Regions from separate parts of the Lactiplantibacillus kimchii genome, predicted to be linked through region 3. Evidence: predicted binding sites of a transcription regulator. Region 3 holds the regulator's gene; each other region holds the start of a gene.
The links. Region 3 encodes LexA, which represses DNA repair genes until DNA is damaged. Its sites were predicted from a motif close to CNAACANNTGTTNG; they were not measured.
Positions count from the first base shown of each region.

Region 1: the regulator LexA is predicted to act here: its motif matches at 2,358-2,371, upstream of ruvA (Holliday junction branch migration protein RuvA).
Region 2: the regulator LexA is predicted to act here: its motif matches at 3,409-3,422, upstream of dinB (DNA polymerase IV).

Region 1 covers NZ_CP027194.1:823,259-828,431, reverse strand. The annotation lists gene C5Z26_RS04220 (YfhO family protein) at 1-1,683, shown strand, start outside; gene C5Z26_RS04215 (DUF1015 family protein) at 1,703-2,218, opposite strand; gene ruvA (Holliday junction branch migration protein RuvA) at 2,394-3,002, shown strand; gene ruvB (Holliday junction branch migration DNA helicase RuvB) at 3,013-4,023, shown strand; gene queA (tRNA preQ1(34) S-adenosylmethionine ribosyltransferase-isomerase QueA) at 4,044-5,078, shown strand; gene tgt (tRNA guanosine(34) transglycosylase Tgt) at 5,172-5,173, shown strand, end outside.
Region 2 covers NZ_CP027194.1:812,210-817,382, forward strand. The annotation lists gene C5Z26_RS04170 (DEAD/DEAH box helicase) at 1-1,194, opposite strand, end outside; gene C5Z26_RS04175 (DHH family phosphoesterase) at 1,197-2,153, opposite strand; gene dinB (DNA polymerase IV) at 2,245-3,378, opposite strand; gene C5Z26_RS04185 (immunoglobulin-like domain-containing protein) at 3,504-5,173, opposite strand, start outside.
Region 3 covers NZ_CP027194.1:611,794-616,966, forward strand. The annotation lists gene C5Z26_RS03055 (GIY-YIG nuclease family protein) at 1-188, opposite strand, end outside; gene C5Z26_RS03060 (tRNA1(Val) (adenine(37)-N6)-methyltransferase) at 178-930, opposite strand; gene C5Z26_RS03065 (lysophospholipid acyltransferase family protein) at 1,043-1,678, shown strand; gene C5Z26_RS03070 (YneF family protein) at 1,699-1,935, opposite strand; gene C5Z26_RS03075 (DUF896 domain-containing protein) at 2,033-2,272, opposite strand; gene lexA (transcriptional repressor LexA) at 2,427-3,059, shown strand; gene C5Z26_RS12705 (DNA alkylation repair protein) at 3,084-3,377, opposite strand; gene C5Z26_RS12710 (DNA alkylation repair protein) at 3,287-3,736, opposite strand; gene C5Z26_RS03095 (hypothetical protein) at 3,875-4,480, shown strand; gene C5Z26_RS03100 (hydroxymethylglutaryl-CoA synthase) at 4,529-5,173, opposite strand, start outside.

The DNA of each region.
Region 1 (5,173 bases), 210 kb from region 3:
TTGCGGCAGGGCACGGCAATGAAATGGGTTCATGGATACCTAGATGGCGCTCAAGCTAACCTCCCACAACGGGGCTTTTATCGCACCGCCTTAGGCCCCAATTACTATACGATGCGGTCGGCGGAAAGTGATATTCCAATGGTTTTAGGCACTCATACCGTGGGGTCGTATTTTTCCGTACAAAATGCGTATGTTGGGCAATTGAGCCAAGCTTTAGGCAATGCGGATTATGCGATGAATTCACCGTTAGGAACGTTGGATCAGCGGACGACTTTAAGTAATCTATTAGGGGTGCGCTATTTGTTTGTTCGTGAAGATCAGTTGAAAGGGCAAGCCCTACCAGCTGGTTATCGGGTCGTTAAGACGGCCAAAGGGTTGCCTAAGATCTATGCGGATCAATTTATATATGGCTTGAGTAACCATACCGGCACCGTGTTGTTAGCGTCTAAAAGCGCATTACCATTGGTCTATACGCAGACACAGCAACTGACAAAGACCGCCTTTAACCATTTATCAGCGGTTGACCGAGAACAAGCGTTATTGCAGGGGGCCTTAACGACGACCCCCGCTAAAGGCGTCACGACAGTTCGACCACGGTCACAGCGTAAAGCGGTGGCTTATACGGCCCAAACTGATGATACAACGACGTTAGATTCGACGGATAAGGTCATCATTTATCGCAATCAACACGCAACTGGCAGTTCGAACAATGTCTTATCGAAGTTGCCAGCGACGACCAGCATGTTAACGCCGGAACAACGTCAAAGCTTGGCCCCGGCAACGGGGATGACTAAGCCAACAAAATCGGTTTTGGCCTTAGTGGCGGCCAACCAAAAGATAGTTGCTCAAAACCAAGCGGCCAATCAAAACGGTTTGACTGCGTTAACCAGTGATGTTCAAGGCCACGCGTTACCGGTGACTTTAACGATTAAACAACCAAAAAAGTATCGACGGACGGAACTTTATTTGGTGCTAAAAGGCATCACTTATCAACGGTCTTCGATTCAACATGCCATGACAGTCAGCCAGCAGACCAGTACGTTAACAGCTCGTCCCAATACTAAGATTGATCAAATAAATCGGTTGCGCGATGGCTTGAAGGGGAATTTAAGTGCCAGTGGCTATACTTTGACGGCGCAAACGACGGATAATCTCGCTAGCTTTAGTCAATTAGGGACGACTAACATGTCCGATTATGAGCCCCGGAAATCAGCAGTCATCAATTTGGGGTACAGCACCCATGCGCGCAAAGTTATTACCTTAAACTTTACTCAGGTTCAAGGGTTAAAGTTCAAGCAGGCCGAATTAGTTGCTGTGCCGTTCGGTAAAAGTTATACCCGACAAACTCACCACCTGCAACGCCAAGGCTTAGCGCACTTAAAGGTTGGTGCTAATCAAGTAACCGGGACGACCACGACGACTAAACCCACGGTGTTAACGACGAGTATCCCATATTCAACTGGTTGGCAATTACAAGTAGATGGGCGCACGACCGCCACCCAAGTAGTCAACAAAGCCTTTGTTGGGGCCCGCTTAGCGGCTGGCAAACACGTGATTAAGTTGACTTATCGCACGCCCGGCTTAAAGCTTGGGCTGGGGTTAAGCGTCCTCAGTGGGGTGATCAGTGTCGGGCTAATGGGTTGGCTTAGTTGGCGTTGGTGGCGCAAAAAAGACCGACGCTAGGTGCCATCGGTCTTGTCGGTTAAGCTTTGAACAGATTAATTAAATGGTCTGGAATCGTGACGGGCGTCTTGAATTTGGCCCATTCTTGGTCGGCAACTAGCATGACTAGCGGAGTGCTGGTCGTAGTTAACCAACTTTGACGGGGTGCCACTGGTGCCATGGCCGCTGTGATGTCGGCATTAACGTCGGTATCGGTAATCTGCCAAAGGCGATGGGTGACGCCGACTGTATCGGTGAATTCCAAGGCTTTGGGAAAGTGACCGACCCAATCATCAATTAACATTTCAATGACGGGTTGTTGCGGATAGAGCACGGTATTCATCAGCCCGGGGACCATACTGGTGACAGTGACGTCGGTTGGCCATTGGGCGATGAGGCGCCATTGATGAATCCCATTTTGAGTCAGTTCGTACCAATAATAACTGGCACCAGCTTGGACGTGGTCATCAGCCGCTGCCCAGGGTGTGGTCCCAGCTGTTAATTTGGTTAAGCCAGACGCACTGGGTAAGACGGCGGTAAAAGGATTTAATTGCATAGAAAATAACCTCCTGAGGTCCTGAGCATAGCATGTTTGGTCGCAATTCGGCAAGTCTGGTCGGCCGGATTTGAAATTATCGGGATTTGAAAGACTAGCGGTATTAAGCGACCACGTAATTGTGGTACAATTTAGCAAGCAAACATACGTTTTATTTTAAAGGAGCTTAACAACCGTGTATGAATATTTTTTCGGCCAAATTACTGATGTGACCCCCAGCTTTGTTGTGATTGAAGTGGCGGGTATCGGGTATAAAGTGTTGACGGCCAATCCGTATCGTTATCAAGTCGCATCTGAACCCGTTAAGATGTATATCCATCAAGCGGTCAGCGAGAGTGCCATGTCGTTGTTTGGCTTTTATGATGCCGACGAAAAGGCGTTATTTGAAAAGCTTTTGGGGGTTTCTGGTATCGGTCCGAAGTCGGCATTGGCGATTTTAGCGAATAATGACCATTCGGGGCTGATTCAAGCCATCAATCAAGAAAATGCGACTTATTTAACGCGTTTTCCCGGGGTTGGTAAGAAGACGGCCCAACAGATTGTTTTAGATTTAAAAGGGAAGTTAAACGACTTGAACGTCGATATTACTGGTCAGACCGAGCTAGACGTCGCGACAACGGCGGATACTGGGGCCCTAGCGGATGCGTTAGCTGCCTTGACCGCCTTGGGTTATTCACAGCGTGAGGTCAAAAAGATTACCAAGGCTTTAGAAGACTTTAGCCAAGCTGAGACCGTGGACACTAATGACTTATTGAGCGAAGGATTACGGTTATTGACGAAGTAGGAGGGATTGGATGGACGACGACAACTTATTATCGGGGGACAAAACGGATGCCACCGAAGCTTCTTTAGAAAAGTCGCTGCGTCCGCAACGGTTAGCCCAATACATTGGTCAAGATCGGGTGAAGCATGAACTGAGTGTGTATATTGAAGCAGCTCAAAAACGCGAAGAATCGTTAGATCATGTTCTACTGTATGGCCCACCTGGCTTAGGTAAGACCACCTTGGCGATGGTTATTGCTAATGAGATGGCAGTTAATATCCGGACGACTAGTGGTCCGGCGATTGAAAAGCCCGGCGATTTAGTAGCCTTATTAAATGAACTTGAACCGGGGGATATTTTATTCATCGATGAAATTCATCGCTTGCCTAAGATTGTGGAAGAAATGCTTTATTCAGCAATGGAAGATTTCTTTGTCGACATCGTTGTCGGTCAAGGTCCGACGGCGCATCCCGTGCATTTTCCGCTGCCACCCTTTACTTTAATCGGGGCGACCACGCGGGCCGGCATGTTATCAGCGCCACTGCGCGATCGGTTTGGGATTGTTGAACATATGGCTTATTATGCAGTCAGTGATCTCGAAGACATCGTCAAACGGACGGCCGCTATTTTTCAGACAAGTATCAAGCCTTCCGGTGCGCATGAGATTGCCCGGCGATCACGAGGCACGCCGCGGATTGCGAATCGATTATTCAAGCGGATTCGTGATTTTGCAGAAGTCGCTGACCAAACGGCGATTGATGACGTGATCGTTGACCAATCCCTCACCTATCTGCGGGTCGATGAAGCCGGTTTAGACGAAACGGATAACAAATTATTGCGGACCATGTTAGAATATTACGATGGTGGTCCGGTCGGCTTAGCAACATTGGCAGCCAATATTGGTGAAGAAACGGATACGATTGCGGAAGTGGTGGAGCCTTATTTACTTCAAATTGGGTTCCTAAAACGGACGCAGCGTGGCCGGGTGGTCACCATCAAAGGGTATCAACATTTAGGGTTCCCATACCCCGAAACTAAATAAAAAGATAAGAGGTCCCAGTGATGAGCTTAACACTTGAAGATTTTGATTATGAGTTACCACATGAATTGATTGCCCAAACACCCATCAAACAACGTGATACGTCGCGGTTGCTTGATTTGAATCGCCAAACGGGTGTCATGCAAGATAAACATTTTTATGACATTATCGATGACTTAAATCCCGGCGATGCCGTGGTTATGAACAACTCGCGGGTCATGCCTGCACGGTTGTACGGCGTTAAGCCCGAAACTGGGGGTCATGCAGAGGTCTTGTTATTACACAATACTGAAGGTGACGAATGGGAAACCTTAATGAAACCTGCTAAGCGGGCGCACGTTGGGACCGTGATTTCTTTTGGCGACGGTCAATTAACAGCGACGGTCACGGCTGAAAAAGAAGATGGGATTCGGCTGATTGAATTTCATTACGATGGCATCTTTATGGAAATCCTCGAAGCCTTAGGTGAAGCGCCATTACCACCGTATATCAAAGAAAAGTTAGACGATCCAGATCGTTATCAGACCGTTTATGCCAAGGAAAATGGGTCAGCGGCAGCGCCAACTGCGGGCTTGCATTGGACAAAAGAACTCTTACAAAAGGTACAGGATAAAGGGATTAAGTTAGTTTATTTAACCTTGCATGTTGGCCTAGGCACGTTCCGCCCGGTTGAAGAAGATAAAATCGAAGATCATAAAATGCACAGTGAATTCTATCAATTAGATGCGGCCGCTGCCAAGACGTTAAATGACGTGCGGAAAAATGGTGGTCGGATTATTGCAACGGGGACGACGTCAATTCGGACGCTTGAAACGATCGGGACGAAATTTCATGGAGAAATCAAGGCTGATTCTGGCTGGACCGATATTTTCATCAAGCCCGGTTATGAGTGGCAAGTGGTTGATGCTTTTATTACGAACTTCCATTTACCAAAGTCAACCCTAGTGATGTTAGTCGCAGCTTTCACGGGCCGGGACATGATTTTAAACGCGTATCAACACGCCATTGATGAAAAGTATCGTTTCTTTAGTTTTGGCGATGCCATGTTTATTCATTAAAACGCGTATTTTGCAGCAAAGTCAGCGTCTGGGGCAACTCTCAGACGCTTTCGTGACTTAATGGTTTGACGCAACAGTTAACGGAGGAATTATAT
Region 2 (5,173 bases), 200 kb from region 3:
AGTTGGATCAAGCTTTTCTTGATGCTTGCCCCGCTTTTCACGACGGTTACGGTCATAAGAATCCACGATTTCGTCATCCCGAATCGCTTTCGGTTTGAACTTAATTCCTAAGGCTTCCACAGCACTGACCTTGTCTTCTTCACCTGGACTGTAAAGCGTAATTGCGGTCCCAGCCATCCCATTACGACCAGTCCGGCCAACCCGATGAATAAAGAATTCTAAGTCAGTTGGAATATCATCATTAATGACATGTGAAACCCCTTCAATATCAATCCCACGCGCAGCCAAATCAGTTGCCACAACGAATTGATACTTCAGGTTTTGCACGTCACGCATCACCCGCTTACGTTCACGTGGTTTCACGTCACCGTGAATCATCGCTACCGTTAAGCCTTGTTGCTTCAAGTAACGGGTGATTTCTTGAACCCGTTCTTTCGTATTGGCAAAGACCAAGACGAGGTAAGGTTCACCAATCGTCAGCAACCGATAAATAATACTATTCTTGTCATGACTCTTCGTCGAAATCAGCCAATTATCAATGGTTGGACTAATGACCGATTCAACTGGGATTGCTTCCATCACGGGATTATTCATATACTTCTTCAAGAATGGCGTTAATTTTTGCGGCATCGTTGCCGAAAAGACTAACATTTGTAAGTCGGCTGGCATCCGGCCGGCAATTTGATCGACCACATTTAAGAAGCCTAAATCAAGTGTCATATCGGCTTCATCCACAACAAGTTGACTTGCGGTATGCACATTCAAAGCTTGTGAACGCATCAAGTCTAAAATTCGACCCGGTGTCCCAATAATTAATTGCGGTTGATGCCGATTTAATTTATTGATTTGTTCCTGTTTATCCGTCCCACCAACATACAATCCAATGTGAATTGCTTTGGGGCTATGTTGGACTAACTGCTTTGCGGCAGCTTGAATCTGGTAAGCCAGTTCACGACTGGGCGTCGTAATTACGGCTTGAACCCGCCGTTCTTCAGGATCAATACGATTGAGCATTGGTAATAAGAACGTGTGGGTTTTCCCACTCCCAGTGGCTGATTGACCGATAACACTCCGACCCGCTGTAATCACGGGAATCAATTTTTCTTGAACTTTAGTTGGAGTAACAAAATTAATTTCTTGTAACGCCTGCATCAAAAACGGCTGCAGGTTAAATGCCTTGAAACTTGCGGTCATAGTTAAACCTCTTTCTCATATTGACGAGCAACTTGGTCGAGTTCACGCACAACTTGCTCAATTTCTTGTTGATTTTGCGCTTTAGCACCACTCGCCATTGGATGACCACCACCATCATGATTTTTAGCCAATTCATTGATAGCAGGGCCTTTGGACCGTAATCTGATTCGGAAGTCGCCCTCTTTTTGTTGTAAGAAGATTGCCCAAGTCTTAACCGTATCAATCCGACCGGGTAAGGGCACAACGCCCGCAGTACTAGCATCACCAATATCAAAGGACGCCATAATATCATTCGTTAAAATAACATAAGCCGCTCCAGAATCCAGTTGCGTCAAATGCTCATAAACGTACGCTGACAACCGAGCCACTGGTAACGTGATAGTATCTTCAATCCGATTAACCGCAGTTGCGTCTGCGCCGGCTTCCATTAAAGCCGCTGCTGCTCGCATCGTACTAGGTTTCGTTGCTGAATATAAGAAACGGCCGGTATCGCCAACAATCCCCGCATACAGTAATCGGGCAGCATTCGCCGTCAAGGTTAATTCTGCCTGACAAGCGGCGTAGAAGTCATAGACCAATTCACTGGTACTAGACGCATCGACATCGACCCATTGCGGGTCACCAAAGGCATCGTCATTAGGATGATGGTCAATTTTAACTAACGTTTGGCCGCTATTATAAAACTCCCCATCAATCCGTGGCTGATTAGCCGTATCTAAAACTAAGACTAAGGCCCCTTCATAGTCAGCTTCGGTGATGTCATCCATCTGACCGAGCCAGTCGAATCCATGATACTGTTTACCAGGCGTTAACACACGTTTGGTTGGAAAACTAGTCTTAATAATATCAGCCAATCCTAATTGGCTCCCAATCGCATCAGGATCGGGGCGTTGATGGCGTTGAATAATAATGGTTTTTGCTTGTTTAATTAAATTAAAAATTTCTGTTTGGACGGTCATAATGATCCTTCCTATTCCAATATTTACTGGTGGCTCAAATTCGTGTCACAGTACTTTAGTATACCGAACAATTGCCCTCACGCCAAATTAATTAATTATCACCTGGATATAATGGCAACGTTAAGTTTTCAAATGCGAGGGGCGCCAGTCCGGTTAACGTAATGCCTAACAGTCGAATCCCGGTATCAAAGTGCTCATCAACGACGGTATCAAAGATTTCCTCGGCATACTGATCAAAGACCTCCGCATCATTAGGTAAGAATTCAGTAAACGTTTGTCGCTTCGTAATCGTCACAAAGTCGCCATAACGTAATTTTAGGACCAACGTTTTCCCATGTCGTTGGTGTGATTGCATCGTTGCCGTTACTAACTTAGCTAACTGTTTTAAATGAGCTCGGACTTCGGTTTGGGTCTGCAAGAATGGCCCAAAAGTCCGTTCCTTGCCAATTGATTTACGTTCACGTTGATATTCCACTGGCCGATCATCGCTCCCGCGCACCCGGCGATACAAAATATAGCCGAGCTTACCGAAGTGTTGAATTAAATCCATTTCAGTACGGGCCGCTAAATCTCGTCCCGTCTTAATCCCTAAATCATGCATCTTCGGCACCGTTTTCTTACCGACACCTCGAAACTTTTCAATCGGTTCTCGTAATAAGAAGGCAGTCGCATCGTTAGGCAATACAATCGTTACGCCTGCAGGCTTACGATAATCTGAGGCTAACTTAGCGATGAATTTATTGTAAGAAATTCCTGTTGAACAAGTTAAATGCGTTTTATGCCAAATCTCGCGTTGTAGTTGATGAGCCAGCTGAACTGCACTATGGATGCCAGGCTTATTAACGGTCACGTCTAAGTAAGCTTCGTCAAAAGCAATCGGTTCCACCATATCCGTATATTCATGAAAAATCTCATGAATTTGCGCTGACACCTCACGATACAACGGAAAGTTAGGCGTCTTAAACACGGCCTTTGAACAAAGCTCTAGGGCCTTTTGAGCGGGCATGGCCGAATGAATCCCATATTGGCGCGCCACATAATTAGCCGTAGTTACGACACCACGACCACCGGTTTGACGGGGATCATGGGCGATAACCAGCGGTTGGGTGCAGTAAGCCGGCTGCTCCCGTTCTTCAATCGACGCATAAAAAGCATCCATATCGACATGAATAATTTTACGACTAGTATCAATATTAATGGGTGCGGCAATGATTGCTGTGGCCATCTGATCCCCTCCTAATCACTCCATTATACACAAACGTGTGTTCTGAACGCAATCAGGAAACCCTTTAATAATGAAAAGAGCCCGAGATTTAAAATCCCAGACTCTCAACGTAACATCGTTCAAAATTAATGTCGTTTCAAGAAATAATAACCAAACCCACCAATCAATCCTAGACTAACCACTGCAGCCATCGCAATCACTGCGGCACGGGTTGTCGCCGAGTTCGTCTTAGTCGCTACCTTAGCCTTAGTTGGCGCAATCGCAGCGGCTTTAGTCTTAGGTGTCGTGGTTGACTTAGCTCGCGCCACGGTCCCGGCTGACTTCGTCGCTTTAGCTTTGGTTGCTTCGGTCGTTTTAACCGCGGCGGTAGCCTGAGCTTGCGCCGTTGCTAGGGTCACTTGTGGGGCTTTAGCTACCGTTGTTGGAGTCGCAGTAATAGTGCCCACTGGCTGTGATGCAGCGGCCGTAACTGCCGTTGAGGTCGCAGTAGTTGCCCTGACCGGTGTTGTAACTGCCTTAGTCGCTGCCATCGGTATCACGGTTGCTTGGTACCGACGTTGACCAGTCTTAGTTGCAGTTCGAACAGTGTCGGTCGACTTAGTCTCCTGACTAACTGTACTTTCGCTCCCAGTAACCGGCGTCTGTGAATCAGATTCACTAGGTTGCTTAGCCGGCGCCGTAATCACTGGTTTAGCTGGCTTTGAGGCCGCTACCACCGTGATGATTGCCGTGCTAGTCTGCGTTTGACTATGACTATCCGTATAACGATACGTCACGTGATAACGTCCGGGTTGCGTGGTGTTTACATTGCCCGTTACCGTCACATCGGCCAGCGTAATGGCTTGACCATTGGCATCAACCCCACCGTTAAAGTTCGCTGCTTGCTGCCACGTGTCATTAACCGCTAATGTACTATTATTAACGGTAAATGACCGTGCTGGCGCTAATACGGTAACATAAGTTGCTTGTGTGATCACATTGCCTTGGCGATCCGTATACGAATAGGTCACCTTGGTCGTTCCCGGTTGGCGCGTGTTAATTTGCTTATCCACTGTGACCGCTGAATAATTTAGTGCCTGTCCAGTAATCGTGGTGCCGGCAAAATCAGTTTGTGGTGACCAACTAGCACCATTTTCAACCGTCACCGTCGCTGGCACCGTGAGGCTGGCTTTAGAAGCCACAACCGTCACGGTCGCCGTTTCAGTCTGTGTCTGCTGATGCCGATCCGTATAGGTATAGGTCACCTGATAAGTACCAGGCTGGTTCGTTTTAACTTGATCCGCCCCGGTTACCGTCACATTAGCCAACGTGATAGCTTGCCCATCGGCAGCTACCCCGGCCGTGGCAAAGTTAGCCGCTGGCAACCAGGTTGTCTTTGGACCAGCGATGAGCGTCTGATTCTTAACGGTAAATCCCTTAGCTGGCGCTAACACCGTAACTTTAGTGGTACCGGTCTTAACGTTCCCTTGACTATCGGTGTACGTATAAGTCACCGAATAAGTCCCGGCTTGCGTGGTTTTAACTGGATTATCCACTGAAACTGCCGCATAATCCAACTGATTACCAACCGCATCGGTCCCAGTAAAGGCCGTTGCTGGTGTCCAATCAGCGCCATTTTCAATCGTCGTGGTCGTTGGCACCGTCACACTGGCCTGAGAAGCCACGACCGTAATCGTCGCCGTTGCTGTCTGGGTCTGTTGGTGACTATCCGTATAGGTATACGTCACTTGATACGTCCCTGGTTTGGTCGAATCGACTGCGCCAGCTACTTGCACGTTTGCCAACGTAATCGCCG
Region 3 (5,173 bases):
GACGACTTATCTGCAAAACACTCGTGATAGATCATTTTTAAGGGGCGGCGTGTTTTAGGCCGAGTGTATTTAGCCCCTTTGCCGGCGTTATGCGTTGCTAACCGGCGCTCCAAATCATCAGTAAAACCCCCGTACAACGTTTGATCTGCACACAACAACACATAAAAATAGTACGCTTTAGTCGCCATAAAGTAACTGTCGCACCTCTTTTCCATATGTGCCATCTGCTTGATAAACAACGACTGGTGGTAGAATTCGGACCCCATTTGAACGCCCATCCTTAATCATCTCAACTAACACCATGTTAGCTTCACGATCAGCCTTGGGATGAACAAAGCGAATCCGTTTCGGCGCTAATCGGTGCTGCGCCATTGCTTGGAATAACTCATCCAACCGATCCGGTCGATGCACAAAATACGCTTTGCCAGTCATTTTAAGTAAGTCACTAGTTACCGTTAAAATTTGAGCCAAATTAGCTGAAATTTCATGGCGGGCAATTGCTAAATGTGGATTAGGGTTCTTTTGACTTTGAGGCTGATCTTTAAAATAAGGCGGATTGCATAACACCACATCAACCGAATCTTTGGCAATTTTTGTCGTCACTGTCAATAAATCCTGATTCAACACTGTCATGCGCTCAGTAAGTTGGTTTAGTTCAATACTCCGTTGCGCCATATCCGCAAGCCGCGGTTGTAATTCAACTTCAATAATTGCGCTATTGGTTTGTTGACTCGCAAATAACCCCACGGCACCATTGCCAGCGCACAGGTCAACTGTCAGCGTTTTAGCACTACGCGGAACCTGTGCAAAAGCTCCCAGCAAAACCGCGTCTAATGAAAAAGAAAACACTTGTGAACTTTGAATAATCTGAATATCTTTACTATATAATTGATCAATGCGCTCATCGGCGCGTAATGGGACCGTCGTCATCCAAATAGCCTACTTTCAAAAAAATATCAGTGTCAGCATACCATAATTTGCTTGCAGAAATTAAGATTATTCGTCATACTATGACCAATAACCAATCGAAAGGAAGTTTGCGATGTTTTATTCATTTATGCGGGGACTGGTACGGGGGTTAGTTGCTATCATTAATGGCAATACCCACTATCAAGGTCGCGAAAACTTACCGCAAGGCGCCTATATTCTAGTGGGCCCTCACCGCTCATGGTTTGACCCGTTGTTATACGCACTAGCGGGTAGCCCCATGCAATTTAGCTTCATGGCTAAAGAAGAACTTTTCAAAAATCCGATTTTACGTACCATTTTAACTAAGGCCAATGCTTTCCCGGTCAATCGCCAACATCCAGGCCCTTCAGCGATTAAAACGCCAGTCAAATTTCTCCGTAGCGGTCAACTATCGCTAATCATGTTTCCATCCGGAACTCGGCATTCCCAGGAACTAAAAGGTGGCGCAACCGTCATTGCTAAAATGGCTGGCGTCCCCCTTGTTCCCACAGTCTACCAAGGACCATTAACTTTTGGCCGTTTGTTTAGTCGCCGTCGCATCACGGTCCGTTTTGGTAAGCCTATCTATGTTGATCGTAAGTTAAAGCTCGATGAAGCTGGTCAAAAGAGCATCGAAACGCAAATGCTTACTGCTTTTGATGACCTCGATAAAAAAATTGATCCGAATTTTCATTACGTTGATCCAGCCGAAAAAAAACACGCCAACTAAGGCGTGTTTTTTATTAGCACTTATTTGCTGTCATTTTTAGCCGAAGCCTTCATTGAGTTAAGCATTTGATGCAATTTCTTTTCGGATGGGCGTTGACCCATTTGCATCATCATGCTGCGCAACATTTCTTCACTAATTGGTGGATTTTGTTTTAAGTAGTTTTGCATATAGTGTCGCGCACCAAAGAAACCACCAGTAATCCCAACTAACACACCAACAAGCACGATTAAGATCCAAATACCAGTAGACACAGTCATTCCCCTCCTTTATTACCGTATTCATTAAACTAGTCTACACAAATTACTTATAAAAGAAAAGGAAAATTTGTCAATTGACAAATCTTCCTTGAAACGCTTAATCATCGCGTAAGCCACGGTCACGTTGAACCTGACGAACCTTTTCAGGTGTCACTTCTTGACCATCTTTATCATAAACTTGTAACATTTCAACTTGTTGCCGGAATCCGGCCCGAAATTCTTTTAAATATTTTTCACGTAATTCTTGGCGTTCAGCCGCTTCCAGCTCAGTTAACCCTTCTGCCTTGGCCTTGTGTGCCAATTCATTAATCCGGGCAAGTAGCTCTTTTGAAATCAATCCACTCACTCCTTTCAAAAGCAAGAATAGAATACACGATTTTTGACCTTAAATCAATTCTCAGGGTTTGTCAACCGAACATTTGTTTGAAAGCCGTAAAAAGCTATGCTACAATTGAAATAATAATTATGAAATAAAAAAATGAGGTGCCAAGATGAGTAAAACATCAGAAAGCAAACAAATGGCCGTTCTACGTTTTATTTATGAACGCGTCAATGAAAAAGGTTATCCGCCAACCGTCCGTGAAATCGGCGAAGCCGTCTCACTATCTTCAACATCAACGGTCCATGGTCATATTTCTAGATTGGAAAAAAAGGGCTTAATCGAAAAAGACCCTACCAAGCCACGGGCTATCGAAGTGACAGCGGCTGGTTTTGAAGCTTTAGGCGTCGAAACGACTCCCCATCAAATTCCAATGCTCGGCACGGTAGCCGCTGGGCAACCGATTTTGGCGGTACAAGAAGCTACTGACTATTTCCCAATTCCAAAAGATTTGGAAACTTTCGGTGGCGATTTATTCATGCTCACCATTCGTGGTGAAAGTATGATTAACATCGGCATCTTAAACGGCGACCAAGTTATCGTGCGCCGGCAAACAGCTGCCGACAATGGGGATATTATCATTGCAATGACTGACGAAAATGAAGCTACTTGCAAACGATTCTTTAAAGAAGCTGATCATTATCGGCTACAACCAGAAAATGATGCGATGGCACCAATTATTCTAACCAACGTTGCTGTCTTAGGCAAAGTGGTTGGGTTATATCGCGATATGCTCTATCAATAGTGGTTCATCGACCGGTGACGTTGGTTACCGGTCTTTTTTATTGGTTAAATATTTACTGCCTTCACGCATTGCTAGTGGTGATAATACATGTGACGCAATAAATTGCGTCACCCAAGCTGGATTAGTTTTGCTATAATCTCGTAATGCCCGACCAATCGCTTTTTGAATAAAAAATTCATCATCAGTTCGATTGGTTAGAATCGCCGTCGTCAAATAGGCCTGATCAGTCATTTGCCGGCGGCCCAACTGTAAGATAATGCCAACCCGCCGAAGCCAAAAATCTGATGCTTGTATATATGCTGGCCCCAATTCTGACAATGCTGCTGTTGCTCAATGTAAGTCGCCAACAGTTTACGCCAGCTATCAACGCTATCCCACCAGGCATTATGTGTCACCTGTTGCCGACACCACTCATACTGACTTGGTGTTAAGCGACGTACATTTGCTAAGGCCAAATCAATCGCAACATAGTGATACTCTCGAAATGGTTGCCCATAATAAAACACTAGCCAATCCTGTAGCTCAGTTGACGTCAACGTTTGACTAGTTTTAAGATATGGCTGCGTTAATTGCCGTCGTTCACCCGCTCGCACACCTAAAAATTTGAATTGATGTCGCATATAGGCGACCATCGCTGCTTGATTAGCCGGTTGCACCGGTAAAAATAAATCTGGCATGCTATCTCCCCCTCAAGTTGCTTACTAACTTATTTAATATTAATGCTGCTTTTTTTCTCAGCTGATCTATTCTTAATGAGTTGAACGCTGGTTGAATGGTATAATGGTTACACTAATTTTATACAGGGAGTTGTTGACATGTTATTTCTAGCCATTATTGGCTTACTAGTTTTCACAATGGCCATCTTTTCAATCTTTGCCGCTCGTCAAACTGGCGGTGGGTGGAAAACCTTTGCAATCATTGCCGTAATTAGTGCTCTCACAATTGGTTATGCTGTTTATAAGCTACCATTTTGGTCCCATAATCAAGCTACCGCCGCACGATCAAATTCGTCAGCTCGTCAGAGTTCAGCAAAACTTAGTTCGTCACATACCGTTTTTAATGAAGACACCACTAAAAAAGCGGCGGCTACGATTAAACTAAAAGAAAACAACATCCTCAAACAATTAAAATCAAATTATCATACGATTGGTACTGTCACTTTAGATCGAACAACAAAAACCTTTACTGTCAACCCGACAAATAAGGACTATGTTCAGTCATTAAAAACAATTCAAAAATATCCGGATAAAAACCAAAAAGCTCGGACAACGATTACGACAAATTTTCAAACACTCTCGAGTTCAATTCAAAAAAACTTAGCAGTAGGTTATACCATTCGTCTCATGCAACCGGAACAACCTGATAATACCCTATTGAGTGTTAAAGACGGTAAAATCATTATTAATCAATTACAAAAATAAGTAAAAACATCATTGTAGCCAGTTATTGCTAACTACAATGATGTTTTTTTACCCCCGTTGATCACGATATTGTCGCTGTTCTTGCTTCTGACCGGTTAAGACAAAGCGATGTGGATCAGTCGCATAATCAATAGTCTGATCCGCAGCTTGCCATTGCAATTGATGTGTAAACAGGTCCTCATAAGTGGCAATATCAATTCGTTGTCGCCGAGCTAATCGCTGAGGGAGTCCCAGGTCCACGCCGTGTTGATAATTAGCTTGTAACCGCCCAGTATAGAATTCACCCTCAGCACCTGAACCATAACTAAAGAGCCCAATTAAGTCATCCGCTTGCAAATTGGCATCTGATACTAACAAAGACAATAAACTTAGATATAGTGATCCGGTATACAGATTACCCACCTGTCGATTTAAAGCTCGCGCAGCTTCAAAATGGGTTAATAAGGCGGCTTGTTGCGTCGTATCCGCCAAAGGCAACACTGACCGCAACGCCTTGAGACCCATTTTTGTATATGGCAAATGAAATGTTAATGCCTTAAAATCAGCCAAAGTTCGTTGCTGTTCTGTTAGATGCGTTTTAAAGACATCTTGAAAATAATCAATGTAAATATTTGAGGAATATTTACCATCAACTAATGCCTCGGTATGATACAGTGGCCGCCAAAAGTCCATGACATCTTGGCTCAAGACAAC